Regions from separate parts of the Aminobacter sp. LjRoot7 genome, predicted to be linked through region 1. Evidence: riboswitches for the same ligand, from Rfam matches in the RefSeq annotation. Region 1 holds a riboswitch; each other region holds the start of a gene.
The links. A riboswitch is a leader RNA that binds a small molecule or an ion and turns the genes downstream of it on or off. The one in region 1 is predicted to bind cobalamin.

Region 1 (3,740 bases):
GTCTTGCGAAGGGGCATTCTTTCCTCCTTGGAGAGATCAGAAACACGATTCATCGCCGATGCCGGTTATCAATCAGTTTACCATAGACCCCTTGGGGAACGAAAAGCGGCTTGAAGGATTGTCCACCTAGCTGTTCGGACAATCAAGATCGCGTGATCAATGGTCTTGCCCGCTGTCGCCGAATATGTGAACGCATTCAGTATTCATCAATTCGGACGTGGCAAAGTTGGCGTCCGATACATCCCTCCATCGGACGACCATCCAATGAAAAGAGTTCGCAAGGCAGTTTTTCCGGTCGCGGGCCTCGGCACGCGTTTTCTGCCTGCCACCAAGTCTATCCCCAAGGAAATGCTGACCGTGGTCGATCGCCCGGTCATCCAGTATGTGGTCGACGAGGCGCGCGAAGCGGGCATCGAACATTTCATTTTCGTCACCGGCCGCAACAAGGCGGTCATCGAAGACCATTTCGACGTCCAGTTCGAGCTCTATGACACGCTCGCTCAGCGCGGCAAGACCGAGCAGCTGGAGCGCCTGCAGCGGCTGCAGCCGGCTCCGGGCCAGACCTCGTTCACCCGCCAGCAGGTGCCACTCGGCCTTGGCCACGCTGTCTGGTGCGCGCGCGAGCTGGTCGGTGACGAGCCCTTTGCGCTGCTTCTGCCCGACATGATCATGCAGTCGGAAAAGAGCTGCATGCGCGAAATGGTCGAGCTCTATGCCGAGACCGGCAACAACATCATCGCCGTCCAGGAATGCGATCCGGCCGAGGCGCACAAATACGGCATCGTCGGCAAGGGCAAGTCCGTGCACACCGGCTTCGAGATCGAAGGCATGGTGGAGAAGCCCAAGCAGGGAACAGCACCGTCCAACCTGTTCATCAACGGCCGCTACATCCTGCAGCCTGAGATCTTCAACATCCTGGCAAGCCAGGAGCGTGGCGCCGGCGACGAGATTCAGCTCACCGACGCGATGCTCAAGCTCGAGAAGATGCAGTCCTTCTACGGCTACCACTATCGCGGCCGCACCTTCGACTGTGGTTCGCCGGAAGGCTTTGTCGAGGCCAACGTCGCCTTCGCCCTGTCGCGGTCCGATCTCAGCAAGAGCATGGCCGGAATCATCGAAGGCCTGCTCGGCGAGATCAAGCCGGGCAAGTAACCGCATGTCGCCCGTGCGTCAGGATTGGACGCATGGTGCGATGGCTTTCGGCTGCTGCTGCCGCTAGAACTACCCTGCCAGGTGCCCGCAGCGATGCGGGAGAATCGGGAACACGGTGCAAATCCGTGGCGTGCCCAACGCTGTAAGAGGGACCGTATCGGCAAAAGCCACTGTTCATCTTGAACGGGAAGGTGCCGAAGACGGGTTGAACTCGAGCCAGAAGACCGGCCCGGCAGACATCGACCTCCGCATGGTCAGGCGGGGGGAAACCGATATGCTCGCCAGGGGACATGCGATGCTTGCTGACCAGTTGAATGCCATTTCAGGCTCTTTCGACATTGCCGCCCAGGATGCCGTCTACCGCGCCATCTTCACGCGCCGCGACGTGCGCAGCCATTTCCTGCCCGATCCGGTCGACGACGACGTGCTGGCACGGCTCCTGCTCGCGGCCCATCACGCGCCATCGGTCGGCTTCATGCAGCCGTGGAATTTCATCGTCATCCGCGACTGCGAACGGCGTGAGCGGGTGCGTGACCTGTTCTTCGCGGCGCGGCAGCAGGAACTGCCGCATATCGCTGAGGAGCGGCGCGAACTGTACCGCAAGCTCAAGCTCGAAGGCATCTGCGAGAGCCCGCTCAACCTGGTAGTCACCTGCGACCGCAGCCGTTCGGAAAACTCCCCGCTGGGACGATGGCACAATCCGGAGATGGATCTCTTCAGCACTGTCTGCGCGGTGCAGAATTTCTGGCTCGCCGCGCGTGCCGAAGGTGTGGGCGTCGGCTGGGTCAGTATCCTCGATCGCGAGGCGCTGAAACGATTGCTCGGTATTCCCGATCACGTCGTGCCGGTTGCCTATCTCTGTGTCGGCCATGTCAGCGAGTTCGCAGAGAAGCCTGATCTAGAGCGGCATGGCTGGGGCCGCCGCCTGCCGCTTGCCGAGCTAATCATGAGCGAGGTGTATGCGGGGCAGGGGGAGGCGGCCCTCAAGGCCGCCGCAACCGGCATTAGCGGCTTGCCTGCAGCAGGCTAGCGCTGGATTCTCAGCCCGACAAAGACGCTGTTGGTCTTGGCGTCGCGGCCGGACAAGGTGCTGTCGAAGGTCTCGTGGCGCAGCCTGCCGGTAAGGCCAGCATAGCGGTTGAGCCACCAGGTCATGCCTGCTTCAGCGCTCAGCCTGAGCTCGTGGTCGTTGGAGCTGGCGTAGTCGCGGTAGCCGACGCCGCCGGCCAGGAATGCGGTCAGGTTGGAGCGGATCTGACGCTCGACGCTGAGGCGGCCGTTGTAGAGCACCGAGCCGCTGTCGCCAGCGGTGGTCGATCCCTCGACCAGGGTTTCGCCGGTCAGGCCGACGATCGTGCCGCGCATCGGCGACCATTTGAGGTCGGCGGCAATGGTCGCGGCGGAAACCGTCTTTAGCCGGTCATCGTCGAAATCCTCCGAGATCCAGCCGGCCGAAATTTCGCCGCCGAACTTCTCACCCATGTCGATCTCGACGCCGGCGCGGGCACCGGTGCGCCTGGACGAGCGCTCGAAAGTGGCGGTATCAAAGCGCAGGTCATAGACGCGGCGCCCGAACTCGACCTCGCCAAAGGGCGTGAACGCAGGCGAGACCTCGTAGCCGACGCGGACCTTGCCGGTATAGAGCGTCGAGTCGCGGTCCTTCTGCGACAGCGTGGTGCCGTCAGTCAGTTCGGCATCGCTGTAGCTTTCGTCGACGACTTCGCCGGTGACACCGAAGCGGAACTTGCCGACATCCTTTTCGACACCCAACGCGCCGTTGAGCGTGTGCAAAGTTGGCCGCTCAGCAGTGCCGGAGATGACCACGGGCGATGACGTCGATTCCGGGCGCATGCTGTAGCCAAGCCGCGCCAGCGCGCGCATGTCGTCCGCGAGGTCGAGCTGCAATCGCCCGTCGATGCCGCCGCTGAGATCCTTGACCTCCTGGCCGGAGATGGATTTGCGGTAGTTGCCATAGGCGTCGATGGTGGCCGAATGGTTTTCCCAGTCGGACGCGGCATTCAGCCTGAGCGTTGTTTCGGACAGGATCGCCGACTTTCCGCCGAAGCTGGAATCGGCGTTCGACGTAGCGGTGACGCCCTGTTCGAGGCTCGGCTTGAGCAAGAAGGTGCCGAAGCGGATGCCGGTAGGCTCGAATGGGTTCGCGTCCAGCTGTGGCCTGCGGCCTTCGATAGCGCGCTGGCGCTCGGCTTCGGGGCCGTTCTCGATCTCGGTTTCGGAATCGACGGTACCCTGGCGCACGGTGCCGGTGGTCAGCTCTTCGTCGGTTACCGGCGTGGCTGGCGTCTCCGCGGCCGCGGCCGCGGGCGCGGTGGTGCCGGCCTGCCGCTCGCGGGCTTCACGGGCGCGCAGGCGCGCGGTCGTGGGCGGGCGGGCGGATGACGAGGAGCCGGCCGACGTGCCGTCGGCGTTGGGCGGCTCGCTGAACAGATCGGTGGGGTCGGCGTCGGCCTGGGTGGGAATCGCGCCTGGGCTGACCGGTTGGTAGGCCGGCGCCTGATCCTGAGCCTGCTCGGCCGCAGGGCGCCTTTTGTAAAGCCGCAGCGTGTTGTTGACGTCTTCTTCGCTGA
Region 2 (3,740 bases), on a different contig from region 1:
GTGACCTCGCCTGGCGCGACTGGCCTGTCGAGCAGCGCATCAGCCACGCGCTGGTCAACGGCATCACCGAGTTCATCGACGCCGACACCGACGAGGCGCGGCTGAGGGCCGAGCGTCCGCTGCATGTCATCGAAGGCCCGCTGATGGCCGGCATGAATGTCGTCGGCGACCTGTTCGGCGCCGGCAAGATGTTTTTGCCGCAGGTCGTCAAGTCGGCCCGCGTCATGAAGCAGGCGGTCGCCGGTCTTTTGCCGCACATGGAGGCGGAGAAGGCAGCCAACGCCGCCAACGGCATCGACAATGGCGAGCGCCAGACCGCCGGCAAGATCCTGATGGCGACGGTGAAGGGCGACGTCCACGACATCGGCAAGAACATCGTCGGCGTCGTGCTCGCCTGCAACAATTACGAGATCATCGACCTCGGCGTCATGGTGCCGGCAACCAAGATCCTGCAGGTCGCGAAGGACGAGAAGGTCGACATCATCGGCCTCTCCGGCCTGATCACGCCGTCGCTCGACGAAATGGCGCATGTCGCCGCCGAAATGGAGCGCGACGGTTTCGACATCCCGCTGCTGATCGGCGGAGCCACCACCAGCCGCGTCCACACGGCGGTGAAGATCCATCCGCGCTACAGCGCCGGCCAGACCGTCTACGTCACCGACGCCAGCCGTGCGGTGGGCGTCGTGTCGAACCTTTTGTCCGCCGAGACCAAGGGCGGCTACGTCGAACAGGTGCAGGCCGAATACAAGAAGGTCGCCGACGCCCATGCCCGCTCGGAGGCCGACAAGCAACGGCTGCCGCTGGCCAAGGCCCGCGCCAATGCGCACAAGGTCGACTGGAGGTCCTACACGCCGCCGAAGCCGTCCTTCCTTGGCACCAAGGTATTCGAGAACTGGGACCTGGCCGAGCTCGCCCGCTACATCGACTGGACGCCGTTCTTCCAGACCTGGGAGCTCAAGGGCCGCTACCCCAAGATCCTCGAAGACGAAAAGCAGGGTGCCGCGGCGCGCCAGCTGTTCGAGGATGCGCAGGCGATGCTGAAGAAGATCATCGACGAGAAGTGGTTCGCACCCAAGGCCGTCATAGGCTTCTGGCCGGCCAATGCCGTCGGCGACGACGTCAGGCTGTTCACCGACGAGGCGCGCAAGCAGGAGCTTGGCACGTTCTTCACCTTGCGCCAGCAGCTGACCAAGCGCGACGGCAAGGCCAATGTCGCGCTGGCCGATTTCATCGCCCCTGCCGACAGCGGCAAGCCGGACTATCTCGGCGGCTTCGTCGTCACCGCCGGCATCGAGGAGGTAGCGATCGCCGAGCGCTTCGAACGCGCCAATGACGACTACTCCTCGATCATGGTCAAGGCTCTGGCCGACCGTTTCGCCGAGGCCTTCGCCGAACGCATGCACGAGAAGGTGCGCAAGGAGTTCTGGGGCTACGCGCCGGATGAAAATCTCGCGCCCGACGACCTGATCGGTGAGCCCTATCGCGGCATCCGTCCGGCGCCGGGCTATCCCGCCCAGCCCGACCACACCGAAAAGGTGACCTTGTTCCGCCTGCTCGATGCCGAGAAGAATGCCGGCGTCAGCCTCACCGAGAGCATGGCGATGTGGCCGGGCTCGTCGGTGTCGGGCATCTATCTTGCCCACCCCGAGAGCTACTATTTCGGCGTCGCCAAGGTCGAGCGCGACCAGGTCGAGGATTATGCGCGGCGCAAGGACATGACCATCGCCGAGGTCGAGCGCTGGCTCGGGCCGATCCTCAACTACGTGCCGGCCTCGTTCGCCGAAGCGGCCGAATAGCAACACACTGACTTCACACGGGCTCTGTCGCCTTTGCGCTGAGCCCGTGTCGTTTTCATGCTCGTGCCCGGCCACCGTTCCGTGGTCTGATCCGGTCATGTTCAAGGTGCTGCTTCGAGTTGTGAGACGAAGCGGAGAATTGGGAAGCCGGTGAGATACCGGCGCTGCCCCCGCAACGGTGGCGGAGTTATTGTTTCGACGGGAGACCACTGGGCCGGCCGGCCTGGGAAGGTGTCGAGACAGTCCGAAAGGACAGCTCCGGAGCCCGGAAACCAGCCTTGAACCTGAAACAACTCGACTGATCGCGGTGGGCGGTCAAGAGGCGGATCGTTGCTGCGCGGACCTTGCGTCCGTAGGGCAGTCGTTCTTCCCGACATCACCACCAGTTCAGTCCTTGGTGCGAGGACAGGACATGGACACGAAGAATGAGATGCTGAGCCTGCTGCGCGGCCGCCGCGACGGATTCAGCCTGGAACAGCCCTTTTACATCGACCCGGATTTCTTCCGGCTCGACATGGAGCTCATCTGGTATCGCGACTGGCTGTTTGTCGGCCATGACTGCGAACTGGCCAAGCCGGGCAGCTTCTTCACCGTCCAGGTCGGCGATTATCCTGTTGTGCTGGTCCGCGACCAGAGGGGCGAGCTTCGCGCCTTCCACAACTCCTGCCGCCACCGCGGCAGCCGGGTCTGCGCGACGGAAAAGGGCACGGCGGCCAAGCTCGTCTGCCCTTATCACCAGTGGACCTATGAGCTCGACGGCCGGTTGCTGTTCGCGCGCCAGATGGCGGAGGGTTTCGACAAGAGCCAGTTCGGCCTGAAGCCGGTCGCCTGTGAATCCGTCGGCGGTTACATCTTCATCTGCCTCGCTGACGAGCCGGCCGATTTCGCGCCGATGCGGGCGATGGTCGAGCCCTACCTGTTGCCGCACCGGTTGCGCGAGGCGAAGGTCGCCTTCGAAAGCACCATCGTCGAGAAGGGCAACTGGAAGCTGGTCTGGGAAAACAACCGCGAGTGCTACCACTGCGCGGGCAACCACCCTGAGCTCTGCAAGACCTTTCCCGAGGCGCCGAACGTTACCGGCGTCAACGGTGCTGAGAGCGATCCCGAGATGCTGGCGCACTGGGCAAAGTGCGAGGCTGCCGGGCTGCCGAGCAAGTTCCGTATCGATGCCGGCGGCCAGTACCGCGCAACGCGCGCGCCGCTGCTGCGCGACGCGGTGAGCTACACCATGTCTGGCAAGCGCGCCGTCAAGCGCAACCTTTCCGACAGCGTCTCGGCGGACAAGATCGGCACGCTGCTGCTCTATCACTATCCCACGACCTGGAACCACGTGCTCGGCGACCATGCCGTCACCTTCCGCGTGCTGCCGATCAGCGCCACGGAAACGGCCGTCACCACCAAATGGCTGGTTCACAAGGATGCCGTCGAAGGCGTCGACTACGACCTTGCCGAACTGACCCATGTCTGGACCGAGACCAACGACCAGGACCGGCGCATCGTCGAGGAAAATGCCTTTGGCATCAAATCGCCGGCCTATGAGCCCGGACCCTATTCGGAGGAACACGAGGGCGGCGTGATGCAGTTCATCGAGTGGTATGCCGGCTTCATCGAGCCGCGGCTGGCCGATGGCGGCAAGCCGGCCCTGCGCAACGTTGCCTGATCAGGAGGGAGCTGTGAACGCGATGTCCGATCTCGGCCTTTACCGCAACCTCGACGAAATGGTGCCCTGGAACGACAGGCTCCAGGTGCTGGAGGTCATCGGCGTCACCGACGAGGCGCCCGACGTCAAGACCTTCACCTTCCGCTCGGACAACCAGACCTGGTTCCGCTACAAGCCCGGCCAGTTCGTGACGCTCGAGCTTCCGGCCGAGCCGGCGCCCGTCATGCGCACCTACACACTGTCGTCCAGCCCATCGCGGCCGTTCTCCATCGCCGTCACGGTCA
Region 3 (3,740 bases), on a different contig from region 1:
GCGAGATAGGAGACCGAATGCAACTGCCCCTCGCCGGCAACAAGTATCGCCAGCTGATCGGTGCAGACATTCATCGACACCACGCGCTCCGGCGGTTCGGCGGCCGCCGGCACGGATGCACCGGACACTGCCGCCAGACCTGCGAGGGCGGGCAGCCACGCTCGAAAACGAGCGCGGCCGAGACGATTGGTGGGCATGTTACCTCTCATCAGAACACACGCGTGAAACTCAGATTGAAGCTTCGGCCCGGCGCGCGATAGTTGGTGACAGTCGAATAGTGTTCGTCGAACAGGTTCTCGACCGAAAACTTCAGGCTCGACCGCTCGTCGAAAGTGTAGTTGGCGGCGAAATCCACCGTCACATATTCCGGCAGCTTGACGGTGTTGGCAGCATTTGCGTAGCGCGCCGCGCCGTAGAGCAGCTTGGCGGTAAGGTCGAGGCTGTCTGTGGCAGTAAAGCTCACCTCGGCCGCAGCCTTGAAGCGGTCGCGATAGGGGATGTAGCGGCCATTGTCCTGGTTCTTCGGCGAGCGGTAGTCGATCGAAACCTTGCCGCTCCAGCGGTCGTTGAACTCGTGCGACAGGCTGGCCTCGACACCAGTCACCTTGGCGCGTGCGACATTGAACGGCAGGTAGGTCGGCGGGTTGGAGGCGATCGCGTCGGTCAGCCAGGTCTGGTAGAAGGCGACGTCGAGAACGGTCCCGTCGCTCGGCCGCCAGTTGATGCCGATCTCATAGGACCGCGACTTTTCCGGCTTCAGGTTCGGGTTGGAGTAGTTGGGGTAATAGAGATCGTTGAAGGTCGGCGCGCGGAATCCGGTGCCGTACGAGGCGCGCGCCACTAGCTCGGGAACGATCTCGTAGCTGGCACCGATGTTGTAGGTGGTGGCGCCTCCAAACTGTTCGTTGTGGTCGTAGCGCAGGCCGCTGTCGATCGTCAGCGCGCCATATTCGAGCGAATACTGGCCGAACACCGCTGCAAGATCGCGCGAATTGACGCCGAAGTTGACAGTCGAATCCACCTGTTCGCGATAAGCCTCGGCACCGCCGATCAGGACATGCCTTGCTTCACGTGTTTCGAAGGACTTTTCCGTCGAAGCGAAGATGCCGTAGCGTTTGGTGTCGAACTCGTTGCTGCCGACGACGCCGTCGCGGAAATTGGTCGAATAGTCGAGGCTGCTGGAAAGCTCGACGGTCGAGTTCCAGCTGTCGGAATGCTTCAGCCGCGCACCGATCTTGCCGGCGAAGGTGTCGGTGTCGACTTCATTGGCGGAGGGGGCAGAGGCGTCGTACTGGCTGCGGCCGCGCGAGAACAGGCCGTCGGCATAGAGCCTGCCCCAGCCATATTCCTTGGCGGCAGCGAAGTTGAGCGAGCCCTGGAGGAACCCGTCGTCATCGGGTTCATGTCCCCAAGCCAGCGGTGTGGTGAAGTCGTAGCCGCGCGTGCCAAGGATACTGCCGCCGACGGAGTAGTCGATACCATCAGCAGTGCGGCCGCGCAGATCGCCTGACACAGATCCGCCCCAGGGATACGTGACGCCAGTCGTGACGCTGCCGCAGGCATCGCGGCCGTCGGCGCATTGGCCGCCCTGTTTGGTGATGATGTTGATGACGCCGCCGATTGCATCGGCGCCGTATTGGGCCGAGTGCGGCCCCTTGGCGATCTCGATGCGCTCGATCGTTGACAGCGGGATATTGAAGATCGAGCTCGTGCCGCTGGTAGCGGAAGCCGTTCGGATGCCGTTGACGAGCACCAGCGTCTGCCCGGCCGACATTCCGCGCAGATACACGTTCGAGGCCGACCCCTGGCCGCCATAGCCGATGATCGAAACGCCGGCGTAGCGCTTGAGCAGCGACGGCAGGTCGGGCGCCGACGACTTGGCGAGTTCCCGCTCGTCGATGACGGTAACCGACGATGTCGATCGCACAAGCGCAGTCTCGCGGCGCAACGGCGTGGTGACGACGAGGCGCGGCAGCACGGTCACGTCCCCGGTCGCGGGCAGCTGCTGCGCGTGGGAGGATGTTGGAATTGCCAGCGCCATGGCGCTCGCGGCTAAAGTCAGTTTCTGCATTTCTGCCCCCAAATGGTTTGGTGGGCGCGACAAGGATCGCACCCGGTTTCCAAACCGCAGGCAAGACAGGTCGGCAGGCAGACTTTGGGACAAGATTGACCCGACGGCCTTCCGCATGCGGCAACACTTTCGATGTCACCGCCACGAGCGACCGCGCCTGACCACACCCCGTGGACAAGCATGGGTGACTGGAACGGGCAGGTCTCCTGACTTCCGTGTCACAGCCTTTTTCCGCCTTCCCGAACGCGCGAATGCGTTCAGTGGCATGATGGAAGAGGCTCAACGGTTACAGTTGCGGGGGCAGTCGCGGATTTGGCCTTCGGCCTCACCGTGTTCCCTTTTCATCCGCCTCTCGGCGGAACCGATTCCGAGGTGGACGCTACTCAGGGATGCCGATGCTTGTCAATCGCGATCATGCGATAGGTCGTAAAATATATTTATTTTCAATTAGATAGGACTTCTGCAGATTGCCGTCAGAATGGCGGAAGATGACCTAGGGCAGTCAAACTAGATTGCCTCGACGATGGTTGCGCACCGGCCAACGACATGATCGTTGGCCGCGTCGGTATCATCGGCTCATGCTTTAGCCGAGCAAGGTCCTTGTCAGCGCATGATCCTTGTCGGCGAGCCCGTCGATGACACTGAAATGATGCCGGTCGGGTTCGACCACGGTCGCCGTCGCCGCACCAAGCCCGGTCCAGATATTGGCGAGCAATGCGTTCTGGCGCAGGAACTCGGCGCGCTCGCCGCCGCCGACCCAGCAGGTGATGCGGACGTTGTCCACTGGCCGCAGCAGCGCCGGGCTTTCGGCCAGCGCCTCGGCCTCGTCGATGTGAAGCGTCTTGTTCATGCCGGTGTTGACCAGCGGCCTGAGGTCATGGACGCCCGAGAGTGAGACCACATGGCGGATGCGAGACTGGACTTCGGGCGCAAGCGGCGAAGCAGCCGCGACCATCCGCGACACCAGGTGTCCGCCGGCGGAATGGCCGGTCAGCATGATCGGGCCGTCGACCAACGCGGCTGCCTGGCCGATCGCAGCACCTACCTCGCGTACGATTTCGCCGATCCTGACTTCTGGGCACAAGGTGTAGGACGGCATCGCTACCGCGTAGCCGCTGTCGATGGAGCCCTTGGCGAGATGCGACCAGTAGCTCTTGTCGAGCGCCATCCAGTAACCGCCGTGCACGAACACCGCCAAGCCCTTCGGCTTGCCTTCAGGCAGGAACAGATCGAACCGGTTGCGCGGCTTGTCGCCATAGACGATGTCGAGCTGCGCCCTACCGGCCGCCGTCTGGGCCTCGCGAAACGACTGCGCCGGCTCCACCCACGCAGCAGGCCAACGGTCGCCACCGGCGATGTTGGCGCCATTGGTGTAGGCGTTGTCCCAATCGGCGATACGGCGTTCGAGCATGCGGGCATCCCTCCAAGGTGGCGCAATTCAGGCGCATAGCAATGGCCAGCGCGCCGGATCGCGTCAATGGGCCAGCGACCAGAAACTTTATGCTTGAAATAATTTTGGTCCGGTGCAATTCTCAGCCATCAGTCGAGAACGTGGGAGGTCTCGCTGTGCCAGACGCCGATCGCATGACGATCGCACAAAGCCGTGGCTTGTGCCGAACGGCTACCCGTTGCGGCGCAGCACCTTCCCCCGAAGTAACGCATTCCAACG
Region 4 (3,740 bases), 790 kb from region 1:
ACCGGCGCGATCACGCGGCGTCACCTGCAGCGCGTGCTCGACCGCACCGGCCTGCTCCAGATCGACTCGGTCAGCGCGGTCGTGCGCGCCCATTACATGCCGCTCTATTCGCGACTCGGCCCCTACCCCATGGCCCTGCTTGACGATGCCATGGCCCCGAAGAAGCGCATGCTGTTCGAATACTGGGCGCATGAAGCGTCGCTGCTGCCACTGGAGACCTTTCCGCTGTTGCGCTGGCGCATGGCGCGGGCAGAGGACGGCATGTATGGCGGGCTTGCCAAGTTCGGCCGTGCGAACAGGCCCTATATAGAAGAGATCTTTCGCCAGGTGGTCGACCGCGGTCCGATCGCCGCTTCCGACATCGAAGGCTCGAAGGGCTCCGGCGGCTGGTGGGGCTGGAGCCAGGAAAAGCATGCCTTCGAGTGGCTGTTCTGGGCCGGCCGCATCACCACCCATTCGCGCCGCGGCTTCGAACGCCTCTACGACCTGCCAGAGCGCGTGCTCCCGGCCGACATCTACGACCGGCCTGTCCCACAAGCTGAGGACGCGCATCGCGAACTGCTGCGAATCTCCGCCCGCGCCCACGGCGTCGCCACCGGCATCTGCCTGCGCGACTATTTCCGCCTGTCGCCCGCCGACATGAAGGGCCGGCTCGAAGAGCTGGTCGAACTGGGTGAACTGATTCCCGTCCGTGTCGAAGGCTGGGACCGGCAGGCCTATCTCCACGCCGATGCCCGCATTCCGCGCAAGATCCATGCACGCGCCCTGCTTGCGCCCTTCGATCCGCTCGTCTTCGAGCGCACCCGTGCCGAGCAATTGTTCGACTTCCGGTACCGCATCGAAATCTACACCCCGGCGGAGAGGCGCCAGTACGGCTACTACGTCCTTCCCTTCCTTCTGGGCGAGCGCATCGTCGCCCGCATCGACCTGAAGGCCGACCGTCCGGCGGGTATCCTGCGCGTCCACGCCGCCTATGCAGAGCCCTGTGCTCCGCCGGAAACCGCAGCCGAACTTTACGAAGAACTCCAGCAAATGCGCGGCTGGCTCGGCCTCGAGCGCATCGAGGTGACGCCCGCCGGCGACCTTGGACCCGGCCTGAGCGACATTGCGGGTCGCTCCGCCTCGTTGACTCCACCCCTCGCGAAAGCCTAAATCGCCCACAGACGGTCCTTCGCCCGCAACGGCGAAGGCTAAGAGGGAATGCGGTGCGCGCCGGTGGCGTCAAATCCGCGGCTGTCCCCGCAACTGTGAGCGAAGAGCCAAGCTCGAAGACCACTGGGATTTTCCCGGGAAGGCGAGCGAAGGCGACGATCCGCAAGCCAGGAGACCTGCCGTCGCAGACATTGATCCGATCGCCTGGCGGGTGCCCCGGGCAAGGAGCCTGGATTTGGACTTCGACGACAACCTTCCGGTCGCATCAGCCGACGCATCCTGCGATGCAGCCGACGCGCGCTCATGCGACGTGACCATTCTCGTCTGCTCTTCTTGCCGCGACGAAACCGGCTCGGACGCCCATCCCCGCGCCGGCGCCCAGCTTGCCGAACACGCCCGCCTCGCCGCCAATGGCGAGATCGCCGTGCGCAGCGTCGAGTGCCTGGGCAACTGCAAGCGCCGCCTCAGCGCAGCACTGATCCGCGACGGCGCGTGGAGCTACGTCTTCGGCGATCTCAACACCAATTCGGGCGACGATCTCGTCGCCGGCGCAAAACTCTTCGCCACCTCGACCGACGGCCTGATCCCCTGGCGCGGTCGTCCCGACAGCCTCAAGCGCGGGCTTATCGCGCGCATCCCACCACTTGCTCTCATCAAGGAAGACACATGACCGCCTCCGTCGAACGCGTTCCCTGCACCGTCGTCACCGGCTTTCTCGGCGCCGGCAAGACCACTCTGCTGCGCAACATCCTTGAGAACTCCAAGGGCAAGCGCCTCGCAATCATCGTCAACGAGTTCGGCGATGTCGGCATCGACGGCGAGATTCTCAAGGGCTGCGGCGTCGATGCCTGCCCGGAGGAAAACATCGTCGAGCTGGCCAATGGCTGCATTTGCTGCACCGTCGCCGACGACTTTGTCCCGGCCCTCGACCAGATCCTGTCGCTTACGCCAAGGGTTGACCACATCCTGATCGAAACTTCGGGCCTGGCGCTGCCCAAGCCGCTGGTCCAAGCCTTCCAGTGGCCGACGGTCAAGAGCCGCGTGACGGTCGACGGCGTCATCGCCGTTGTCGATGGCCCCGCGCTGGCCGCAGGCAAGGTCGCCTCCGACATGGAAGCGCTTGCCGCCCAGCGCAGCGCAGACGATTCGCTTGACCACGACGACCCGGTCGAAGAAGTGTTCGAGGATCAGGTCGCCTGCGCCGACCTCATCATCCTGTCCAAGAGCGACCTGCTCGACGAAGCCGGTCACGCCCGCGCCACCGCCATCGTTCGCGAGCACCTGGCACGCGCCGTCAAGATCGTGCCGTCGGCGCATGGCAAGGTCGATCCGTCGGTTCTGCTCGGCCTCGGCCTCGCCGTCGAGGACGACATCGAAAACCGCAAGACCCATCACGACGGCGCCTTCGACCACGAGCACGACGACTTCGACACCTTCGTCATCGAAATCCCGTCGATCGCCAACCCCGACGAACTGGCGAAGCGCGTCGCCACCGCCGCCGAAGAAGAAAACGTGTTGCGTGTAAAGGGCTTCGTCGACGTCGGCGGCAAGCCGATGCGCCTGCTCGTCCAGGCTGTCGGTCCGCGCGTCAACCACTACTACGACCGTGCCTGGGCCGCCGGGGACGACCGACGCTCGCGCCTGGTCGTTATCGGCCTCAAGGGCCTCGACCGCCCGGCCATCGAGCGTATCCTGGTCGGCTGAACCGGACAGGTTGGATGCACATCCTCACCACCACCTCCGCCTCGCTCGATGACCTGATCGAGCCTGTCGACCTCAGGCAGAAGCCTGCGGATGTGGTGGCGCTGTCCTTCACCGACAGCGATCTGGCCGGCCTCGCCAGCGCCTGGAAGGCGGATGCCGAAAACCTGCCGTCGATGCGGCTCGCCAGCCTGCGCGACCTCCGCCATCCGATGTCGGTCGATCTCTGGATCGACAGCGTCGCCTGCCACGCCAAGGTCATCCTCGTCCGCATTCTCGGCGGCCACGACTGGTGGCGCTACGGCTGCGACCAGCTTGCCGCGATGGCGCGCGAAAAAGGCATCGCGCTGGCGCTCTTGCCGGGCGAAAGCCACGACGAGGATCTCAGGCTGATCGAGGCCTCGACCCTGCCGCGCACCGAACTCGACGCCCTGCTCGGCTATTTCCGCGAGGGCGGCCCGGAGAACATGAAGGCGCTGGTGGCCCGGCTGGCAGGATTGGCCGGTGGCAAAGGTGCCGTCGCCGCGCCGGTTGTGGTGCCGAAGGCGGGTTTCTACGATCCCGAGCGTGGCATTCTCAGTGATCTAGAAGCCTTTTTGGCCGGAAATGGTGGCGACCCTTCGCCCCCCCCTCTGTCCTGCCGGACATCTCCCCCGCAAGGGGGGAGATCAGCTGAGGCACGGCCTTCGCTAATCCCCAATGGCGCAAACGAGGCGCTGTCGCTGGAACTGCCAATCTCCCCCCCTGCGGGGGAGATGTCCGGCAGGACAGAGGGGGGTGCGAAAGAGCGCAATGCCTCCAGCGCCTCTGTCGTCCCCATCCTCTTCTACCGCTCGATGCTGCTGGCCGCCGATGTCGCGCCCATCGACGCTCTGGTCGAAGCGCTG

Region 2: linked by a shared signal. The riboswitch ahead of ACSQ3E_RS16075 (aromatic ring-hydroxylating oxygenase subunit alpha) and the one ahead of bluB (5,6-dimethylbenzimidazole synthase) in region 1 are both predicted to bind cobalamin.
Region 3: linked by a shared signal. The riboswitch ahead of ACSQ3E_RS25470 (TonB-dependent receptor domain-containing protein) and the one ahead of bluB (5,6-dimethylbenzimidazole synthase) in region 1 are both predicted to bind cobalamin.
Region 4: linked by a shared signal. The riboswitch ahead of ACSQ3E_RS00990 (DUF1636 family protein) and the one ahead of bluB (5,6-dimethylbenzimidazole synthase) in region 1 are both predicted to bind cobalamin.

Annotation. Positions count from the first base shown of each region.
Region 1 is NZ_CAXUPX020000001.1:991,117-994,856, reverse strand. Features, by position in the region: gene ACSQ3E_RS04860 (lytic murein transglycosylase) at 1-17, opposite strand, end outside; gene galU (UTP--glucose-1-phosphate uridylyltransferase GalU) at 265-1,152, shown strand; cobalamin riboswitch at 1,215-1,399, shown strand; gene bluB (5,6-dimethylbenzimidazole synthase) at 1,448-2,182, shown strand; gene ACSQ3E_RS04845 (outer membrane beta-barrel protein) at 2,179-3,740, opposite strand, start outside.
Region 2 is NZ_CAXUPX020000005.1:122,937-126,676, reverse strand. Features, by position in the region: gene metH (methionine synthase) at 1-1,796, shown strand, start outside; cobalamin riboswitch at 1,884-2,091, shown strand; gene ACSQ3E_RS16075 (aromatic ring-hydroxylating oxygenase subunit alpha) at 2,209-3,456, shown strand; gene ACSQ3E_RS16070 (2Fe-2S iron-sulfur cluster-binding protein) at 3,479-3,740, shown strand, end outside.
Region 3 is NZ_CAXUPX020000011.1:115,296-119,035, forward strand. Features, by position in the region: gene ACSQ3E_RS25465 (ABC transporter substrate-binding protein) at 1-197, opposite strand, end outside; gene ACSQ3E_RS25470 (TonB-dependent receptor domain-containing protein) at 209-2,071, opposite strand; cobalamin riboswitch at 2,251-2,452, opposite strand; gene ACSQ3E_RS25475 (alpha/beta hydrolase) at 2,655-3,482, opposite strand.
Region 4 is NZ_CAXUPX020000001.1:198,444-202,183, forward strand. Features, by position in the region: gene ACSQ3E_RS00985 (winged helix-turn-helix domain-containing protein) at 1-1,152, shown strand, start outside; cobalamin riboswitch at 1,148-1,350, shown strand; gene ACSQ3E_RS00990 (DUF1636 family protein) at 1,388-1,822, shown strand; gene cobW (cobalamin biosynthesis protein CobW) at 1,819-2,856, shown strand; gene cobN (cobaltochelatase subunit CobN) at 2,871-3,740, shown strand, end outside.